Regions from separate parts of the Zhongshania aliphaticivorans genome, predicted to be linked through region 1. Evidence: predicted binding sites of a transcription regulator. Region 1 holds the regulator's gene; the other holds the start of a gene.
The links. Region 1 encodes sigma-54, which starts transcription at its own class of promoters, with help from an activator protein. Its sites were predicted from a motif close to TGGCACANNNNTTGCNNT; they were not measured.
Positions count from the first base shown of each region.

Region 2: AZF00_RS13400 (WecB/TagA/CpsF family glycosyltransferase) is a predicted target of sigma-54. The motif match lies at 6,882-6,899, and genes of this name have one in related genera.

Region 1 is NZ_CP014544.1:3,324,350-3,332,970, forward strand. It holds gene AZF00_RS14720 (KpsF/GutQ family sugar-phosphate isomerase) at 1-552, shown strand, start outside; gene AZF00_RS14725 (KdsC family phosphatase) at 567-1,088, shown strand; gene lptC (LPS export ABC transporter periplasmic protein LptC) at 1,090-1,656, shown strand; gene lptA (lipopolysaccharide transport periplasmic protein LptA) at 1,643-2,221, shown strand; gene lptB (LPS export ABC transporter ATP-binding protein) at 2,224-2,949, shown strand; gene AZF00_RS14745 (RNA polymerase factor sigma-54) at 3,092-4,588, shown strand; gene hpf (ribosome hibernation-promoting factor, HPF/YfiA family) at 4,670-4,957, shown strand; gene AZF00_RS14755 (PTS sugar transporter subunit IIA) at 4,991-5,440, shown strand; gene rapZ (RNase adapter RapZ) at 5,440-6,297, shown strand; gene AZF00_RS14765 (HPr family phosphocarrier protein) at 6,308-6,577, shown strand; gene mgtE (magnesium transporter) at 6,687-8,045, shown strand; gene yjgA (ribosome biogenesis factor YjgA) at 8,063-8,578, shown strand; gene AZF00_RS14780 (carbon-nitrogen hydrolase family protein) at 8,587-8,621, opposite strand, start outside.
Region 2 is NZ_CP014544.1:3,024,308-3,032,928, reverse strand. It holds gene AZF00_RS13425 (glycosyltransferase family 2 protein) at 1-333, opposite strand, end outside; gene AZF00_RS13420 (polysaccharide pyruvyl transferase family protein) at 330-1,427, opposite strand; gene AZF00_RS13415 (O-antigen ligase family protein) at 1,414-2,703, opposite strand; gene AZF00_RS13410 (GumC family protein) at 2,643-4,049, opposite strand; gene AZF00_RS13405 (polysaccharide biosynthesis/export family protein) at 4,063-5,328, opposite strand; gene AZF00_RS13400 (WecB/TagA/CpsF family glycosyltransferase) at 5,637-6,854, opposite strand; gene AZF00_RS13395 (response regulator) at 7,124-8,621, opposite strand, start outside.

The DNA.
Region 1 (8,621 bases):
GTCGGGGTGGCCGAGGAGGCCTGCCCATTAAACCTCGCACCAACGTCCAGTACCACCGTCACCTTAGTGATGGGGGATGCCCTCGCGATCGCCCTATTAGAAGCGAGAGGCTTTACTGCCAATGACTTCGCCCTATCCCACCCCGGTGGCGCGCTGGGCCGCAGACTGATCCTAAAAATCGACAGTATTATGCACACCGGCGACAGCATCCCCAAAATTAGCTTAGGCAGTGCACTCAGCGGTGCCCTACTGGAAATGAGCAGTAAAACGCTAGGCATGACCACCGTGGTTGACGACGCTGGCGTGCTTGTCGGCATTTTTACCGACGGCGACCTGCGCCGGGCCATTGATCGCGGTATTGATATACATAAGTGTCCCATCGATGACATTATGACCCGCAATTGCCGCACCATTAAGCCCGGCACCATGGCCGCTGAAGCCCTGCGCATCATGGAAGATAATAAAATTACGGTATTGGTCGCCGTCAATGAAGACGGTCAACCCGTCGGCGTCATCCACACTCACGACCTGCTCAAAGCAGGCGTTGCCTAGGAATCTGCAACACCATGAACAGTGTTATTGAGAAAGCAAAAACCATCAAACTCTTGGCGATGGATGTCGACGGCGTGCTGACCAACGGCAGCCTGTACTTTGGCAATAGTGGCGAGGAGATGAAAGCATTTAGCATTCTCGACGGCCTCGGCATTAAACTACTGCGCGACGCGGGTATTAAACCGGCCATTATCACTGGTCGCTGCTCCGAACTGGTTAAGCGTCGCGCCGGTGAACTCAAAATAGAGCTAATTTACCAAGGCCGCGAGGACAAACTCGTCGCCTTAGAGGAGCTGCGCGCTGATCTCGGGCTTGAAATGAGTGAAATTGCCTACGTTGGTGACGATCTACCCGATCTTTCTGCTATCCGCAAAGCTGGCCTAGGGATTACCGTTGCCAATGGCCACGAGTTTGTCGCTCGCCACGCCGACTGGCAAACCCGCGCCGCGGGCGGCAGCGGCGCTATTCGCGAAGTCTGCGAGCTAATCCTTACCGCTCAAGGCAAACTCAATAGCGCGCTGGAACAATACCTCTGACATGAAGCAAATCAAATTCACTGTCTTCTCCGTGCTGTCGGCCATCACCGCCATGGCCGGTATTATTGTCTACCTAACGCAATTCAGTGAAAGTGGTAAGCTGAGTATTGTTGAGCGTTTTGAGGCGGTTCCCGATGCCGACTCTCACCTCACCAAAGTCGACGGCATTAAATACAGCCGCGATGGCGAAATCGCCTACAAATGGCGGGCAAGCAGTGCGGAGCGATTAATTTCCGATGGCTCAATTTCATTGCAAGACCCCTTTTATATCGGCAATATCGCAGACCAACGACCGTGGACGGCCAGCGCTAAGACCGGCAAGCTATCTCAAGACGGCGAACAATTAACCCTGCTCGACACCGTACTGGTAAAAGATTTAATCCGACAGGCACAAATAACGACCGAGTTACTGCAAATAAATTTAGAGAGCAGCGAAGTGAGTACTGACCAGCCACTGACCCTATCATTGCGCAATGGCAAAACTCATTCACTCGGCATGAAAGCCAGCATGAAAGATGAACGTGTTGAACTCCTTGATCAGGTAAAAGGCCATTATGACCCTATTTAAAGCCGCGCTCGCCATCACGCTTACCCTGAGCGTTTGCAGCACTGCGCTGAGCTTGCCCGATGACCGCAAACAAGCCATCAATCTGAGCTCCGATAGGGCAATTTACGAAAACAACCAAGGTGTTTATATCGGTAACGTCAATATGAATCAGGGCTCGCTCAAGATCCGCGCCGACAAACTGACCATTATTGAGTCAAACCGAAAAGTTGAAAAAGTGATTGCCGAGGGCAGCCCCGCCTACTTTGAACAACAGCCCCGGGCCAAAGAGGGGGTCGTAATCGCCAGCGCCCAGCGCATTGAATACAGTTTGGCACAAGAGGAAATTCTTCTCCAAAAGAATGCCTCGATTACCCATCAAGGTTCCAAAATCTCCGGCGACCGCGTGGTGTACAGCGGCCGCAAGCAAATGGTGGTGGCCGACGGCGGCACCACAGAAAAAGAGAATCGAGTAAAAATGACCCTCCAACCCCAAGCAATCCCTGACGGCGACTTGCCTGGCGGTGACGCCAACAACACGACGACCAAGCCCACCCCTGACAACGCCCCCAGCGGAGAATCGCGCTAACCATGCCAGTTCTGCAAGCCAGCAATCTCGCCAAGGCCTACAAGGGCCGCGAAATCATTAAAGATGTGTCGCTCACCATTAGCAGCGGCGAAATTGTCGGCCTACTCGGCCCCAATGGCGCAGGTAAAACCACCTGCTTTTATATGATTGTTGGCATCGTTAATGCCGACAGGGGCACGATCCGCCTCGATGATCGCGACCTAACCAAACTGTCAATTAATGGCCGCGCCAAAAACGGAGTGGGCTATTTGCCACAGGAAGCGTCAATTTTTCGCAAACTGACCGTCGCCGATAATATTATGGCCATCCTCGAGACCCGAAAAGACCTCAACCGTACGCAACGCAAAGAAAAATTAGAGGCTCTGCTTCAAGAGTTTCACATTACCCATATTCGCAAATCCATGGGTATGGCGCTGTCCGGCGGTGAACGTCGCCGAGTTGAAATTGCCCGTGCGTTGGCCACCGAGCCAAGCTTCATACTCCTTGACGAGCCCTTTGCAGGGGTAGACCCGATCTCGGTGAACGACATTCAAAATATTGTAAAGCACTTGCAAGCGCGGGGCATTGGGGTACTCATCACTGACCACAACGTCAGAGAAACCCTCGATATTTGCGACAAAGCCTATATCGTTGGCGAAGGCCGTATCGTTGCCGAAGGGGACGCCAACACCGTATTAAGTAATCAGATTGTCCGTGACATTTACTTGGGCGATAAATTTACTTTATAAGTTATGCAATGAGTAAATGAGTCGGCACAGGTATTGCAGGAGATGATTGTCCCGACTACACTGAGAGTGAGGCATAATTGTTGCCGGTAGAGTAAAACCTATTACTCGTGTTGCCATCACCCCGTTGTAGAAGCCGCTGCCTATGAAACAATCGCTACAGCTCAAAGTCGGTCAAAGCCTGACCATGACACCTCAGCTGCAACAAGCGATTCGCTTATTACAACTCTCTACCCTCGACCTCCAACAAGAAATACAATCAGCATTGGACTCCAATCCACTGCTTGAAATCAGTGATGACAGCGACGATTTTGAAGTCAATACCGAACCCACATCCGCCGAACCCAAAAAAGCAGAGAAAAGCAGCGACCAAGAGACCGAAGCCCCGCAGCCCGAAGCAGACACTGAATGGGCCGAACGCAGCGACATCCCTGACGACCTGCCGGTAGACAGCCAGTGGGACGACGTTTACCAAACCAGCGGCAGTAGCAGCGGCTCCGGCAGCGGTTCGGCAGCGGAAGACAACGACTACAGCAACGACTATCGCAATTCCAGCGCCGACTCCCTGCAAGACCATTTACGCTGGCAGCTAAACCTCAGCCGCCTATCTGATATTGACCGTTTAATTGCCGACGCCATCATCGACGCCATCGATGACAATGGCAGGTTAACGGTCAGCGCAGAAGAACTTGTCGAAGGCTTTGCCAGTGACGAAATCGAAATCGAAGAGTTCAATGCGGTTTTACATCTTATTCAGCAATTTGATCCACCGGGCGTAGCCGCCCGCGACCTGCAAGAGTGTTTATTGATTCAGCTCAAGCAATTACCCGCCGACACCTATTTAGTTGAAGAAGCCCGTCTTGTCGTGAGCCAATATATGGCGCAATTGGGCAATCGCGACTATAACCAGATAATGCGTCGCTGCCGCTTAAAAGAAGATCAGCTTCGCGACATCATAAAACTGGTGCAATCGCTCAACCCCACACCGGGTGACAGCATTGGCGCCGACGAAACTGAATATGTCGTCCCCGATGTGTTTGTAAGCAAAAAGGACGATCGCTGGCTGGTGGAGCTGAACCCTGATATTGCACCCAAAATTCAAATTAACGCACACTACGCGGCACTGGCCAGAAAGAGCAGCAATAGCAGTGATAACGACTATATCCGCGACAATCTGCAAGAAGCGCGCTGGTTTATCAAAAGCCTACTCAGCCGCAATGAAACTCTAATGAAAGTCGCAACCAAAATTGTTGAATACCAACGCGGCTTTTTAGAATACGGCGAAGAAGCCATGAAACCCCTGGTTTTACACGATATTGCCGAAGCGGTTGGCATGCACGAATCCACGATTTCACGGGTAACGACCCAAAAATACATGCACACCCCAAGAGGCATTTTTGAGCTTAAATTCTTCTTTTCCAGTCATGTATCAACCGACACCGGCGGTGAGTGTTCATCGACCGCTATTCGCGCGTTAATTAAAAAGCTGGTGGCGGCAGAAAACCCCCGTAAACCGCTAAGCGACAGTAAAATTACCGACTTACTCGGCGATCAAGGCATTCAGGTTGCCCGCCGCACCATTGCAAAATATCGAGAATCACTGGTTATTCCGCCCTCAAACGAGCGGAAACGACTGGTATAGTGGCAGTGCCCCTGTTACGGTCATTGTCGTCATACACGCGCCGTGAGGCGCTAGTTATTTTCAGCGATGAAGGAGCAAAATATGCAGATTACTGTTAGTGGTCACCACGTTGATGTTACCCCGTCTCTTCGCGATTACGTCAATACCAAGCTCGGCAAACTTCAACGACACTTTGACAACATCACTAATACCGACGTCACCCTGTCAGTAGAAAAGCTGATCCAAAAGGCCGAGGCCACCGTGCACGTCGCCGGCGCCGACCTATTTGCCACCTGCGAATCGGAGGATATGTACGCGGCGATCGACAGCCTGACCGACAAACTCGATCGACAATTAATTAAACACAAAGAAAAAACTCTCGGCCGCTAAGGCCCTTGACCTAAACCACTGTTGCAAGAAACCATGATACTCAATTCCATTCTCACCTTAGGACGCACCCACAGCGGTGCGTCCATTACCAGTAAAAAACGACTTCTTGAATTCATTTCAGCCGGTATCAGCGCCGATAATAGCGAATTTGACGCCGATGAATTATTTAATGAGCTCTTGGCCAGAGAAAGACTGGGCAGTACCGGTATTGGCCACGGCGTCGCTATTCCTCATTGTCGCAGTAGCCGCTGCACCGCGATCACCGGCATGCTCCTCAAGCTAGAGCAAGCCATCGATTTCGAAGCGGTAGACGACCAGCCCGTCGACTTGGTGTTTGCTCTTATCGTGCCAGCAGAAGCCCACGACGAGCACCTTAAAGTCTTAGGTGCGCTTGCCACGGCCTTCAATGAAGAAAGCTTTCGCAGTGAGCTGCGCAGCGCCACGTCTGACCAGGCCCTCTTTGAGCGAGCGCTACAAAGCTAATGGAACTCATCATCCTCAGCGGGCGCTCAGGTTCCGGCAAAAGTACCGCCCTGCATCAGCTGGAAGATGAAGGCTTCTATGCCATCGACAATTTGCCCGTATCTCTACTACCCGAGCTGGTTCGTGAGCTGTCACGAAGTCCACTGAAAGTGCACCAGCACGTCGCCGTATGCATCGATGCCCGCAACGCCCAAGATGGCCTAGCACGCTTCAAAAGCCTGTGCGATCAGGTCAAACAATACGCCCACCTTCGAATCGTCTTTCTCGACGCCGGTGACGACAAACTTATCAAGCGGTTTAGTGAAACTCGCCGTCGCCACCCGCTAACCACTGACTCGCTGCCACTGGCCGATGCCATTAAACTGGAGTCTCGTTTACTGGAACCCATTGTGGTCGAAGCCTCGCTGGCAATCGACAGCAGTGACATGACGGTACACGAACTCCGCGCGGCGATTCGCGACCGTATTCTCGGTGTCGACGCCAGTCGTCTTGCCGTGCAGCTAAAATCCTTTGGTTTTAAACGCGGCCTGCCGATTGATGCCGACCTTGTCTACGACTTGCGGATGCTGCCCAACCCCCACTGGCAAGATAATTTACGCAGCCTCACCGGTCGAGACCAAGCCGTGCAGGACTTTCTCGCCAAACAGCCTGATGTGCAATTGATGCATCACGATATTCTGCAATACCTGCAAACCTGGCTACCCAAAATTGAAGCCAGTAACCGCAGTTATTTCACCATTGCGATTGGTTGCACCGGTGGTCAACATCGCTCAGTATATATGGTTGAATCCTTGGCAGAGGCCATGCGTAGCGCCTACCCAGACTTACAAGTTCGCCATCGCGAACTCCAGAATTAGAGAAGACACGATGGTCGAAGCAGAACTCAAAATCATTAATAAGCTCGGCTTGCACGCCCGCGCTGCCGCCAAACTCGTTGCCACCACAGGTGCGTATAGCTCGCTTATTACCCTGCGCATTGGCGACAAAAGTGTCGACGGCAAAAGTATTATGTCGGTGATGATGCTCGCCGCCGGAAAAGGCAGCGACATTCACGTTCGCTGCGAAGGAAACGACGAGACGGCGGCCTTGAGCGCAATACAAGACCTGATAAATCAACGCTTTGGTGAGGGTGAGTAAGAAACTTTATTTCATCTGAAATTAGCTAGTGGATTGTTGCGCGCCGCGCTTTCAAGGATAATTACCAAGATATCTCACAAATCCACCACGGCTCAGGCTAGGGATAGGTATGGCCCAGACTGCAGACAAGCTACAATCCGAGAGCCAGCTAAAAACCCTTAACGACGCCCTGGGTTCTGGCGGGTTTCTGCAAATTCGCCGCATGCTAAACGGCCTGCCCCCAGCAGACGCCGCCCACTTAATTGAATCAACGCCGCACAAAATCCGTAGTGTTTTGTGGCAGCTTATCGACTCTGAGAATGAAGGCGACATCCTTCAACACCTCAATGACGAAGTCCAAAGCCAATTCCTACGGCAAATGGACGCCGAAGAAGTCGCGGCCATCACCGAAGGTCTCGAAGCCGACGACATTGCTGACATTCTCCAGCAATTACCAGACCGCGTTATTCGCGAAGTTCTGGAATCGATGGACCATCAAGATCGCCTACGCGTAGAACATGTCTTGTCCTTCGACGAGGACACTGCTGGCGGCTTGATGAACACCGACACGATTACCGTGCGGCCCAACATCACCCTCGATGTCGCGATGCGTTATTTACGCCGCCATGAAAGCCTGCCAGAGATGACCGACAGCCTGATCGTCGTCAATCGCAACGATCAATACATTGGCATACTGTCGCTGCGCAAACTGCTGGTCTCTGACCCCAGCGTGACCGTGCGGGAAATCATGGACACCGAGGTGGAACCGATCTCTGCCAGTATGTCGTCAAAAGAGGTCGCCACGCTTTTCGCCCGCCACGACTGGGTCTCTGCCCCGGTCATTGGCGAAGACAGTCTATTGCTCGGCCGTATCACCATCGATGACGTGGTCGATGTTATTCGCGAAGAATCCGACCACTCCCTGATGAGTATGGCGGGTTTAGATGAAGACGAAGACACCTTCGCCGCCGTGTGGAGTACCGCACCGCGCCGGGCTATATGGCTTGGTATCAATTTACTCACTGCCTTTATTGCCTCCGGCGTTATCAACTTATTTGAAGCCACCATAGAAAAAGTGGTGGCGCTGGCGGTACTCATGCCGATTGTAGCCAGTATGGGTGGCGTCGCCGGCACCCAAACTTTAACGGTGGTGATAAGGGGTATGGCATTGGGCCATATCAGTAAAGACAATAGTCGCTGGCTCATTAATCGCGAGATCATGGTCGGCGCGATAAACGGCGGCCTCTGGGCCTTGATCGTAGCGGGCGCCACTACTGTGTGGTTCGGCGATCCACTGATGGGCGGCATTATTGCCGCCGCCATGATTATTAATTTAATTACCGCCGCGCTAGCGGGGGCTGTTCTGCCGCTGGCCATGAAATCCCTAAATATTGACCCCGCCCTCGCTGGCGGCGTAGTACTTACCACGGTTACCGATGTTATCGGCTTTATGTCCTTTCTCGGCCTAGCAACCTATTTTTATGCTTAATAGCAACGGATTTTAATGTGACTGACGAAATACCCGAATCAGAGCGCCCCAGTAAAACGGCGGTGAAAAAAGAGATGCAAGTCCTCCAGCAATTGGGGGAGAAGCTCGTTAAGCTCAGCAATAATGAACTGGCCAAAATAACGATTCACGATGAGCATCTCATCGAGGCGCTAAGCACCGCCCGAAAGTTGACCAGCCGTGAAGCACTGCGCCGCCAGCTCCAGTATATTGGCAAGCTAATGCGCGGAATCGACCTCACAGAGATTGAAGCTGGCTTAGCCAAACGCGAAGAAGGTCAACGAGAGCAAGCTCAGCAATTTCACCGATTAGAGCTACTGCGCGATGAACTCGCCGAGACTGGTATCGGCGCCATAGAAAAGGCCCTAAACGTCTACCCCCATGGCGATCGTCAACGTCTGCGCCAACTGGTAATGCAAATAGACAAGGACGCACAGGCAAAAAAACCGCCCGCTGCTAAACGGAAATTATTCCAATATTTGAAAGAACTTCAGGCCGCCAAGCCTGCTGACTAATGGCAAAGTTATAAACGGCGGTGCTGGGCAACTGGCATTCGCT
Region 2 (8,621 bases), 300 kb from region 1:
AAAGCGCTCTATAAGCTCAGATATTTCGCTTAAGAAGTCGCGTTCCCAAAGGTCATCACCATCAAGGAAACACAGGTATTCACCTCTGGCGTGAGCGATTCCCGTGTTTCGTGCTTTGGATACCCCGCCATTGGTTTGTTTAATTAAGTGAATTCGTGGCTCCTGCTTGTGCATTTCTTCGACGAGACTCGCGCCATCGTCTTTTGATCCATCATCCACTACGATTATTTCAAAATCCGATACATGCTGCTGTATTACTGAATAGAGTGTGTCTACGATATGCGCCGCTTTATTGTATAGGGGAATGATAACGGAAAATTGACACTTACTCATAAGGGGTGATTCCAGTTCAGTTGCGCTTTGCGGCAGGCTTCTGCAACTTCGAGTGTTGGGGGAATATAATGTTTGCCACTAATGTCCAATAAACGCTGGTAAAGCCATTCAGGATCTATTTGACCGCTATCACTGGCGAATTCTGAGGCTTGGCCAATATCCCTGCACCAGTTGTGGCATTTAGGGTGATAGTTAAGCGCGAGACAGGGAGTGTCGCTTAAATACGCAAATATCGCCGCATGTAAGCGCATTGCCACGATGCCGCTTAGTTTGCTAATTTCATGGATGGCAGTATAGGGATTTGCCTGATAATCGATGATTTTGCAGGGTAAGTCGCCGAGCATGACTTTTAATTGCTCGTGAACGCTGTGGTCGCCGAGTTGGGGGTGGCCGTTAAAATCAATTAAGCGAATTTCGTGAGGCTGATCTGCACAGAACGTCCGCAGGCCTGTCGCTATGGATTTTAGTCTGGCGAGTTCTAGATCTTCTCGGCCGGCAAAGCGTTCAACTGGACATAAGGCGATGCCGATCGCTGGTTCACGTTGTTCTGCGAGTGACGAGATAAATTCTGGTTCGTAACGCATGCCCGGTGCCAAATCAAATGTTAAGGCGACATTGGCATTGGGAGCAATGCTGCGGGCGATGTCGTAGCTGTCGCGATCCCGTAGGCCGGTGAAGCTGCAGGCATTGAGGAATTGCGCACAAGCTTGCTCCGCCTTGTTGTCTGCAAAGGGGCCTATGCCAACGCCTGCTGCAATATGCTGCGTGGATTGCGCTAAGCTTAAATACTGGCGCTTTTGGTGAATATCTTTGGCGGTGTGTAACACCGAGCCGCCGCCAATAATAATATGTTTGCTGCGTTTTGCCGCCCAGTATTTGAGTAATCGGTCTTGTCCTTTAAATCGCTGCTGGCGACTTTGGGTATTGATTAAGCCTAGCCGTAATGGTGCCTCACTGTCTTTGGCTGCGGTCACCGAGATGCGTTCGGCCTTAAACTTTTGCCTGGCACCAGCGGCAGCGGCGGCCATCAACATATCGTCACCGGTATTGCGCATACCGTAGAAACCGACTAGCAGGGCGTCAAATTTTTCCATGAAATGATTTCTCAATTGTGTCAGATCGAAATGCAATGCCAATCAAAACAAGTGCCGGCCAAAAAAGATAGGCGAGAATTTCGAGATTTTCACCAAAACTAAACATAAAAATAATAAATGTACAGGACAGCGCTGCCTGCGCCGTTTTGCAGCTCTGGGCCCGTGCAATTAATAATATAAAAGTACATGCCATAGGAATCGCTAAGGCAATAAATCCGACAACGCCTTTTACAAACAATAGTCCATACCAGCTGTGGTGGGAACCAATGGGCATATATTCAACGAGGTGGGGGCCGCGTTCGACCACACCATGGCCCCATATTGGCGCTTCGTCTTCCCAGCGTTGAATTGCAATGCGCCCCAGCGCTGCTCGCACCCGACTCGAGCCTGCCCTAGCGCCTTTGAATTCATCTACCGAGGATTCGACAAAGGCCATTAACTCCGTTGCCAATACCGCCATTGCGGAAATGCCAACACCGCCAGAAATCCACAGTGCTGGGGACTTTAGCCTAGAGATAAAAAACACTGCCGGAGAGACAAATAGCATGGCCACTAAGCCGGCCCGCGACTGACACATCAGGCACATGGCAACACTGGCGGTAATGCCGATCCAGCGCCAGCGCACATTTTTTTCATGCAGAGCAAATATAAAGTAAAAGTTAGCAACTAAACCTGCCGCAGGTGCCCACGGTGTGAAAAAACGCCAGCGCGGGCCTAGTGACTCAGGGTTGATCCCGTACAACTGGAACTCAAAGAATTCTGGACCGGGCCCACCGATTACCTTGAGTGGCGAGATATAAATTGTGCCTGGAATTGGGGTATATGCCGCTAAGACAAATAGCGGAATAAGTATTAGGGTGTGCAGGCCGATGATACAGCATGCCCTATAGATAATTTCAGGGCGAATAGGCAAGGTTGCGCCAATCATAATAAAAATCGCCAATAAAGCCCAACCCTTGGCCCAACCAATACTCGATTTGATGATGGCGGGGATACCAAGATAAAAATCAAGATGGCCAAACACCAAGGCAATTTCCATCACAAACATGCCCAGCAGCCAAAGCATCACTAATGGGTGGGGCTCTACCTGGATACTTTTGGCCCGCATTTGCTTGGGGAGCCATAAATTATAAGCCCAATACCCCATTAGCAGCCATCCTAAGACTGGGGCGATGATATACACCGCACCGAGTACGTAGAAAGGGTAGGTGAGGATTAAAGCGTACCAAATCCACTTTTCGATAATATTGTTTGGATTAATTGTTTGCGCTTCCATAACAAAAACAGTCCGAATAAGGTCATACCGCTGCCCATGATGCCGCCAATAATTGCCAGTATTTTATTTGGCGAGGCGGGTTTGATCGGCAGCGAAGGAGACGCAAGTAGCTGAACCAAAGGGTAAGAGCCAAAAATATCGGTTTTGCTGGTGTCGATCTGAGTGACTGCGGAAGTGTACACAGCTTCAGCGACTTGGTAGTTACGTTCTAGTTCATCCAATGTCGCCGCTTCTTCAGCAAATTTTTTCAAGTTATTGCTGTGGTGGATAATGGCTTCATCTAACTGCCTAATTTTACTAATTTGCCCTTCGATTTTAGCAAAGGAAACTAGCATATCCTGAAATAAGGCGCCGTTTTGATTGGCCTCACTGAGACTGATTAGCTTAATGGTATTCATGTCTTTGTGGCCAACCAATACAAAACTGCGATCTTGCAGGGCATCAAGGGTGGCATCTTGCTTCGCGTCTTCTTTTACAACGGCCGGGTGAAATTCCCCCCATTTCGAACGATATACCGCCAAGGTTGCAGTAGCGCTTTGGTAATTGTTTAAGTGCTCCCGAAACTGTTGGTCTGCGTTCAGAATAAACGCACTGGCGGCGAGCTGCGGGGTAATACCCATGCTGCGGGATAATTGATCAACGTAGCCGCTGACCTCGTCGCGACTTGCTAAACTGTTTACGCGTGTTTCTTTTAAACGCTCTAGTCGTAAACTAAGCTCTTCGTATTGACGCCCGGATACATATTCAGAGGTTTGTTTATGCAAAATGAGGGCGAGCTGCGCTTCTTTGAGTCGAGTCCGGTAAATAGAAAGTGCCTGACTAATACCATCTTCACGGGCTTTGAGCTCATCCTCGCGAAGGGCTTTAATTCTTTGGTTGAACGCGTCAGCTAGAGCGCTAGAGCGCTTTTGCGCATCTTCTGGGCTGCCCGCCTTGGTAGAAACTTGAATTATCGCGGTTTCATCGACGAGCTTAACTTGGGGCTTGCCAAAATCAGCATACTCAATTCCAAGCTCACGCGCAGCCGTGCCGATAACGGTGTCGCTAAGTAGCATTTCCTTATAATTTACCCGTGGGTTTATGCCGCGCGTCGCAAAGGGCGAGCTACTGCTGCTGCTCGCTTCGCCAATATTCTCAAGATTAACTTTGGAGCTGCCGGTTTTGCCGGGTAGGACAAAAGCGAATTTGCTGACGTATTTCGGTGGTGACAACATATAAAGCGTAACCAAGCCCCAGATGGCGAAAAATGCGATAGCGCCTACAATAATATAACGGGTCCATCGCGGTTTATTACTTTGATCAGAGAAAGGCTGAAGTTCACGGTTTGCTGCAATTGTTGCGCTCATAATAATGCCCTCTTTAGCGCAATAGTTTGAAGGGGGAAACAATGTCGGATATCGCTTTGGCAATATCGCGGACATTGGTTAAGGTCGAGTCGTAGCAGCTTATTGTGTCATTGGGCAGCAAATAAGGGTTGAGGGCCTCGACATCTGGGTTACGCAGTATTTCTTCAATATTGCGTTCTATCACTTCACTTTTACCTGTTAAGGGATTTTGTCCGACTAAGACGACATAGCGTGATGAATTGGTCATTCGCGTACCGCCAGTACAGTTGCCAGAGACTACGGCCTGAAAAAGCCTAGAGCCATAGGGCATACTGCTGGAATAGTTGCCAACGGCGGCCTGGGAGTTATTACGTGCAGTTTCGGTAAGGTTAGAGATAAATACGCGAATTCCCTTGGGCGTTATTTGCGTTGGTCTTATCAATGCGCGCTGCAAGCAACCGGTGCTCGGCACAATAATTTGATCGCCGGCGATGAGTGGAACATCCACGGAACTATGCCCTGAAAATATCCCTGCTAAATTGATCTCTTGCTGCCAGCCGTCACGAATTAAGATGATTTTATCTACGCGCGCGTCTGGTCGCACGCCAGAAGCGCTACGCAGCGCCTCGCTAAGATAACGTTTAGTCGGATAGTCTCCAGTAATAACGCCCTTGTCTTCATGGGTTTGCTGGGGAATTAAGTCATTGATGAGTTGACGGCCTGGTTCATATACTGCGCCAGAAACCGAGACCATTACCGGCGCCCACTGGAGGGGCCGAACGCTGATCCGCAGCGTGTGGGCAAGAAATATTCGTTCCTGGACCAGCAGCAAGCTCAGACGAGCTTCGACTTCTTCGGTATCCAAGCCTATAACTTTAACAGGTGATAAATAAGGCAGTTCAATATTGCCATCGTAATTGACAATATATTCACCGCTAAACTCCTCGCCCTCATGAATTAAGATTTCGATCTTGTCACCAGGCGACAAAGGCAGCAGGCGGCTGCTGCGACTCTCATTACTGCGCGGAGTGCCAGGATTGCGAAAGGCGGTGGGCAATGGTTCAGTTACCGAGTAATTGCTATTGTCACCGGCAAAGTGGGTTGCGTCATCAGTGCAACGATCGGTGTACAAGCGGCTGAACTCTTGGTCAACCTTTGCTTCGGTTTGTAGTTTAGCTTCATCATGGCGAAGGTCTTGGACACGGCTTGATGAATGTCCTGCACAACCAACAGTAAGGCTTAGAAAAAGAACGGGCCAAATATGGCGCGGTGTCAATTTGCAAACTGCTGTGATGTTCATTGCGTTCATTCCGTTGGTTTACTTCATTACTTAAGGGTTTTAAGTGCTTATACCCCTGGTATAGCAGGACTCGTGCCAACCATGTTTGGATTTATTTGTTTTAGTAATCAGTAGCTTGGCGTCGTTAAGGTCTTGCCGGAAAAGGCCGTTATTTGCAAATTGCAATTGGAGTTGTGTTAATTGCAAATTGCAAATCATTTTGATCGAGGCTCTAGTCGTTTGCTCCGACAACTATACACGCTATGTCTTATGGTCGTTTGGGATTAAGTATAGCCCCTGTGCGGGGCTTGCAAGTTTGGCGGGGGTTTTTAGGCTGCGCGACGCATTCTTAATAAAAAGAGTGGGTTGCCTATGATGTAGCGTTTCCACATCCGGCCTGGTTCTTGAATTAGGCGCCAAGTCCACTCCATGCCGAGTTCCCGCAGCCATAAGGGCGCCCGCGATACTTTCTCTGCGTAGAAGTCGAACAGGCCGCCAACGGCCATTACTACAGGTGCTTCCAATTGATCGCGGTACTCGGCGACCCATTGTTCCTGCAGGGGCTGGCCCATGCCGACCAATACAATATCAGCCTGGCTGTGGTTGATTTCGCCAATCACGTCAGCGCAGTTCCTCTTGTCGAAAAAACCGTTGTGAGTGCCGGCAATGCGTAGTGTCGGGAAGCGTTTTTTCATATTGGCCATGGCTGATTTAGCAATGCCTTCTTCGCCACCGAGCATATAGATGCTTTTACCGTTTGCTGCGAGTTGCTCGCACAGCAGGGGTAGCATATCGGTCCCGTTAATATTGCCTTTGCGGCGGATGCCTGCATGGCGACATGCGACTTCGATGCCACTGCCGTCGGGAAGCAGGTAATCTACCTTATTCAGCAATTTGCGGAAGTCGGGATTGTCGTAACTTAAGTTTAGCGTGTGGGCGTTAGCAAAGAATACGGTTTTCTTAGCGCGTTTGGTGATTGTTTCGGCAATACTGGCCAGCGCTTCATTCATGGTTACATTGTGAATTTCAACACCAAATACCTTAAATGTGGGGGTGTCTTGCAATTCTTTGGTGTTGTTGTAAAGCATACCTGCTAGCAAAGATTTAAGCACAATCGCGATGCGCTGCTTTGCGCCGCCGTCTTGTGCGAACTCAGTGTTACAGGCTGTTTCGTCAATAAACTCTAAGCCAGAGATGCGACGTAATTCAAATAGTGAAAATAGACCTGGCATCGCTGAGAAATGCGATTGCTCTTGGTTAGCAGAAATACTGTCTTGAATACGCAGTAAACGATTGCCAACGAGGCGTATATCGCCGCGAATAACATTCCACAGCAGCGGCATGCGGCTCATGGTTGCACGTTGGCGCAGAGTTTTTGCTACCACAATCCTATTTTGAGTTGTGCGGAACTGGTGAACATAAAACACCGGTCTTTTTGCCCACAGCTGGCTGGCGATGTGTGCCAGTAGTAGTGGTGAAATAAATGCAAGCGCGATGGCCGCGATTAGGCGCTCGGCGATTGGTGTACGAATACTGTTGTTGCTCATGATGTATCTCCCTGTTGACGGAGATATATCGCAATGGTCGTGCCAGCAGCTTAAATTATTTTAAGTGCTTGAAATTGTTATGTATATTTTATTTTTCTTACATTGCCATGACATGGCAATGTTTATTTGATTTGCAAATTGCAAAGCAATAAGGAGGTTTTCTTTGCAATGTAGTTTGCCGGATTTACAATCCGCGCTAACGCCCGGATCTGAATCCCCGGGCGTTAGCTGCCGATGTTTAGGAGGGCGAGCAGCGCTTACACTTGCAATTACTTTGTTAAAAACTGATTTATTGCAGTTATCGTTTGGGTAATGACGTCATCGCAATGTGTTAGGTGAATGGTGAGCCTGGCGCGATCTTGAAGATCGCAGCTGGTTTCGATTTTTTGCGCCAATTGCTGAAATCGTACAGCGCCGCAATAGCCTGCACTGCTTTTACAGCTATGAGCGATTTCTCGCAGAGGTTTTAATTCTGATGACTCTGTAAAGATGGCTAAATGTGTGCGAAATTTTTCAAGTTCTTGGATGAACATTCCCATAATAGCTGCGGCAGCCTCTGTGGAGGTATCCGCGATGAGTTTGTTGACGATGTTCAGTTCGAGCACAGCCTCTCCATCTGGGCTACGACTTTGTTCTGCAATGTGCGAATGATTGTCGCCGTTCATAAACTTATTCACCGTGTTAAGTAAATCATTGCGATTGACCGGTTTGGGCAAAAACGCGTTCATACCGCTGGCAAGGCATCGCTCAATATCCGTGTCAAACGCATTGGCTGTCATTGCAATGATTGGGATAGTGGACCAACTCGCATCACTCTTGCGAATTTCTTGGGTGGCGCTAATGCCGTCGAGTTTCGGCATTCTGACATCCATCAAAATCAGGTCATATTGGGTTTTAGCTAATGCAGCAATTGCTTCTAATCCGTTGTTCGCTATGTCTATTTGGTAACCGGCGCGACTGAGCATAGTCTTGGCGACTAGTTGGTTGGCGAGATTGTCTTCGGCCAATAATATTCTTCGTGAGGTGTTGCTGCCAGATTCTGCGCTATTCTCCAACTGCGCTTCTACATGATGAGCGGCACCAGCACCGCCGCTCATCATATTAAGGCGCTGGATGAAACTGGATGCCTTCAATGGGCGTTGTAATATATGTTGGAATCCCTCTGACTTTGCGCCGATGATGATGTCGGGGGCATACGGCCGCGCGTAGAGTAGAATATTGGGTTTAGTAAAACCTACGGCGTCGCTTAACTCGGCAAGCGCAATATTAAAATGCTCCGCACTGGTGTCAACGACCACAAAGTGGTTTTTAGTTTTATTTAGGTCCTTTACTGCCTTTGTGCTGGGCTCAATAAAGGCACAGGGAATACCTAAATTTTGACACTGCTGGGCCATCGTCGACCTAAACGATTTATTGTCAGAATAGACCGAAATTGGTGTTATCTGTGTGAGTTCTGGGAGTGCGTTTTCACTATTCGCCGTGGTCTTAAAAGGGATCAATACCGTGAACGTGCTGCCGGAACTGGGGTCACTTTTAAGATTGATTTGACCGCCAAGCAGTTCAGCTAAATCGCGGCAGATCGCGAGGCCCAAGCCAGTGCCGCCGTATGATGCGGTGTCACTATTGTCTACCTGAGCAAACTCCTGAAATAAGCTGGCTTGGTTTTCTGCCGGTATTCCAATGCCCGTGTCACTAATCTCAAATACAATATCGACGTGCTGGTGTTCTGGGTCGGTATCGCCAAGGCTGACTTTAAGAACGACACCG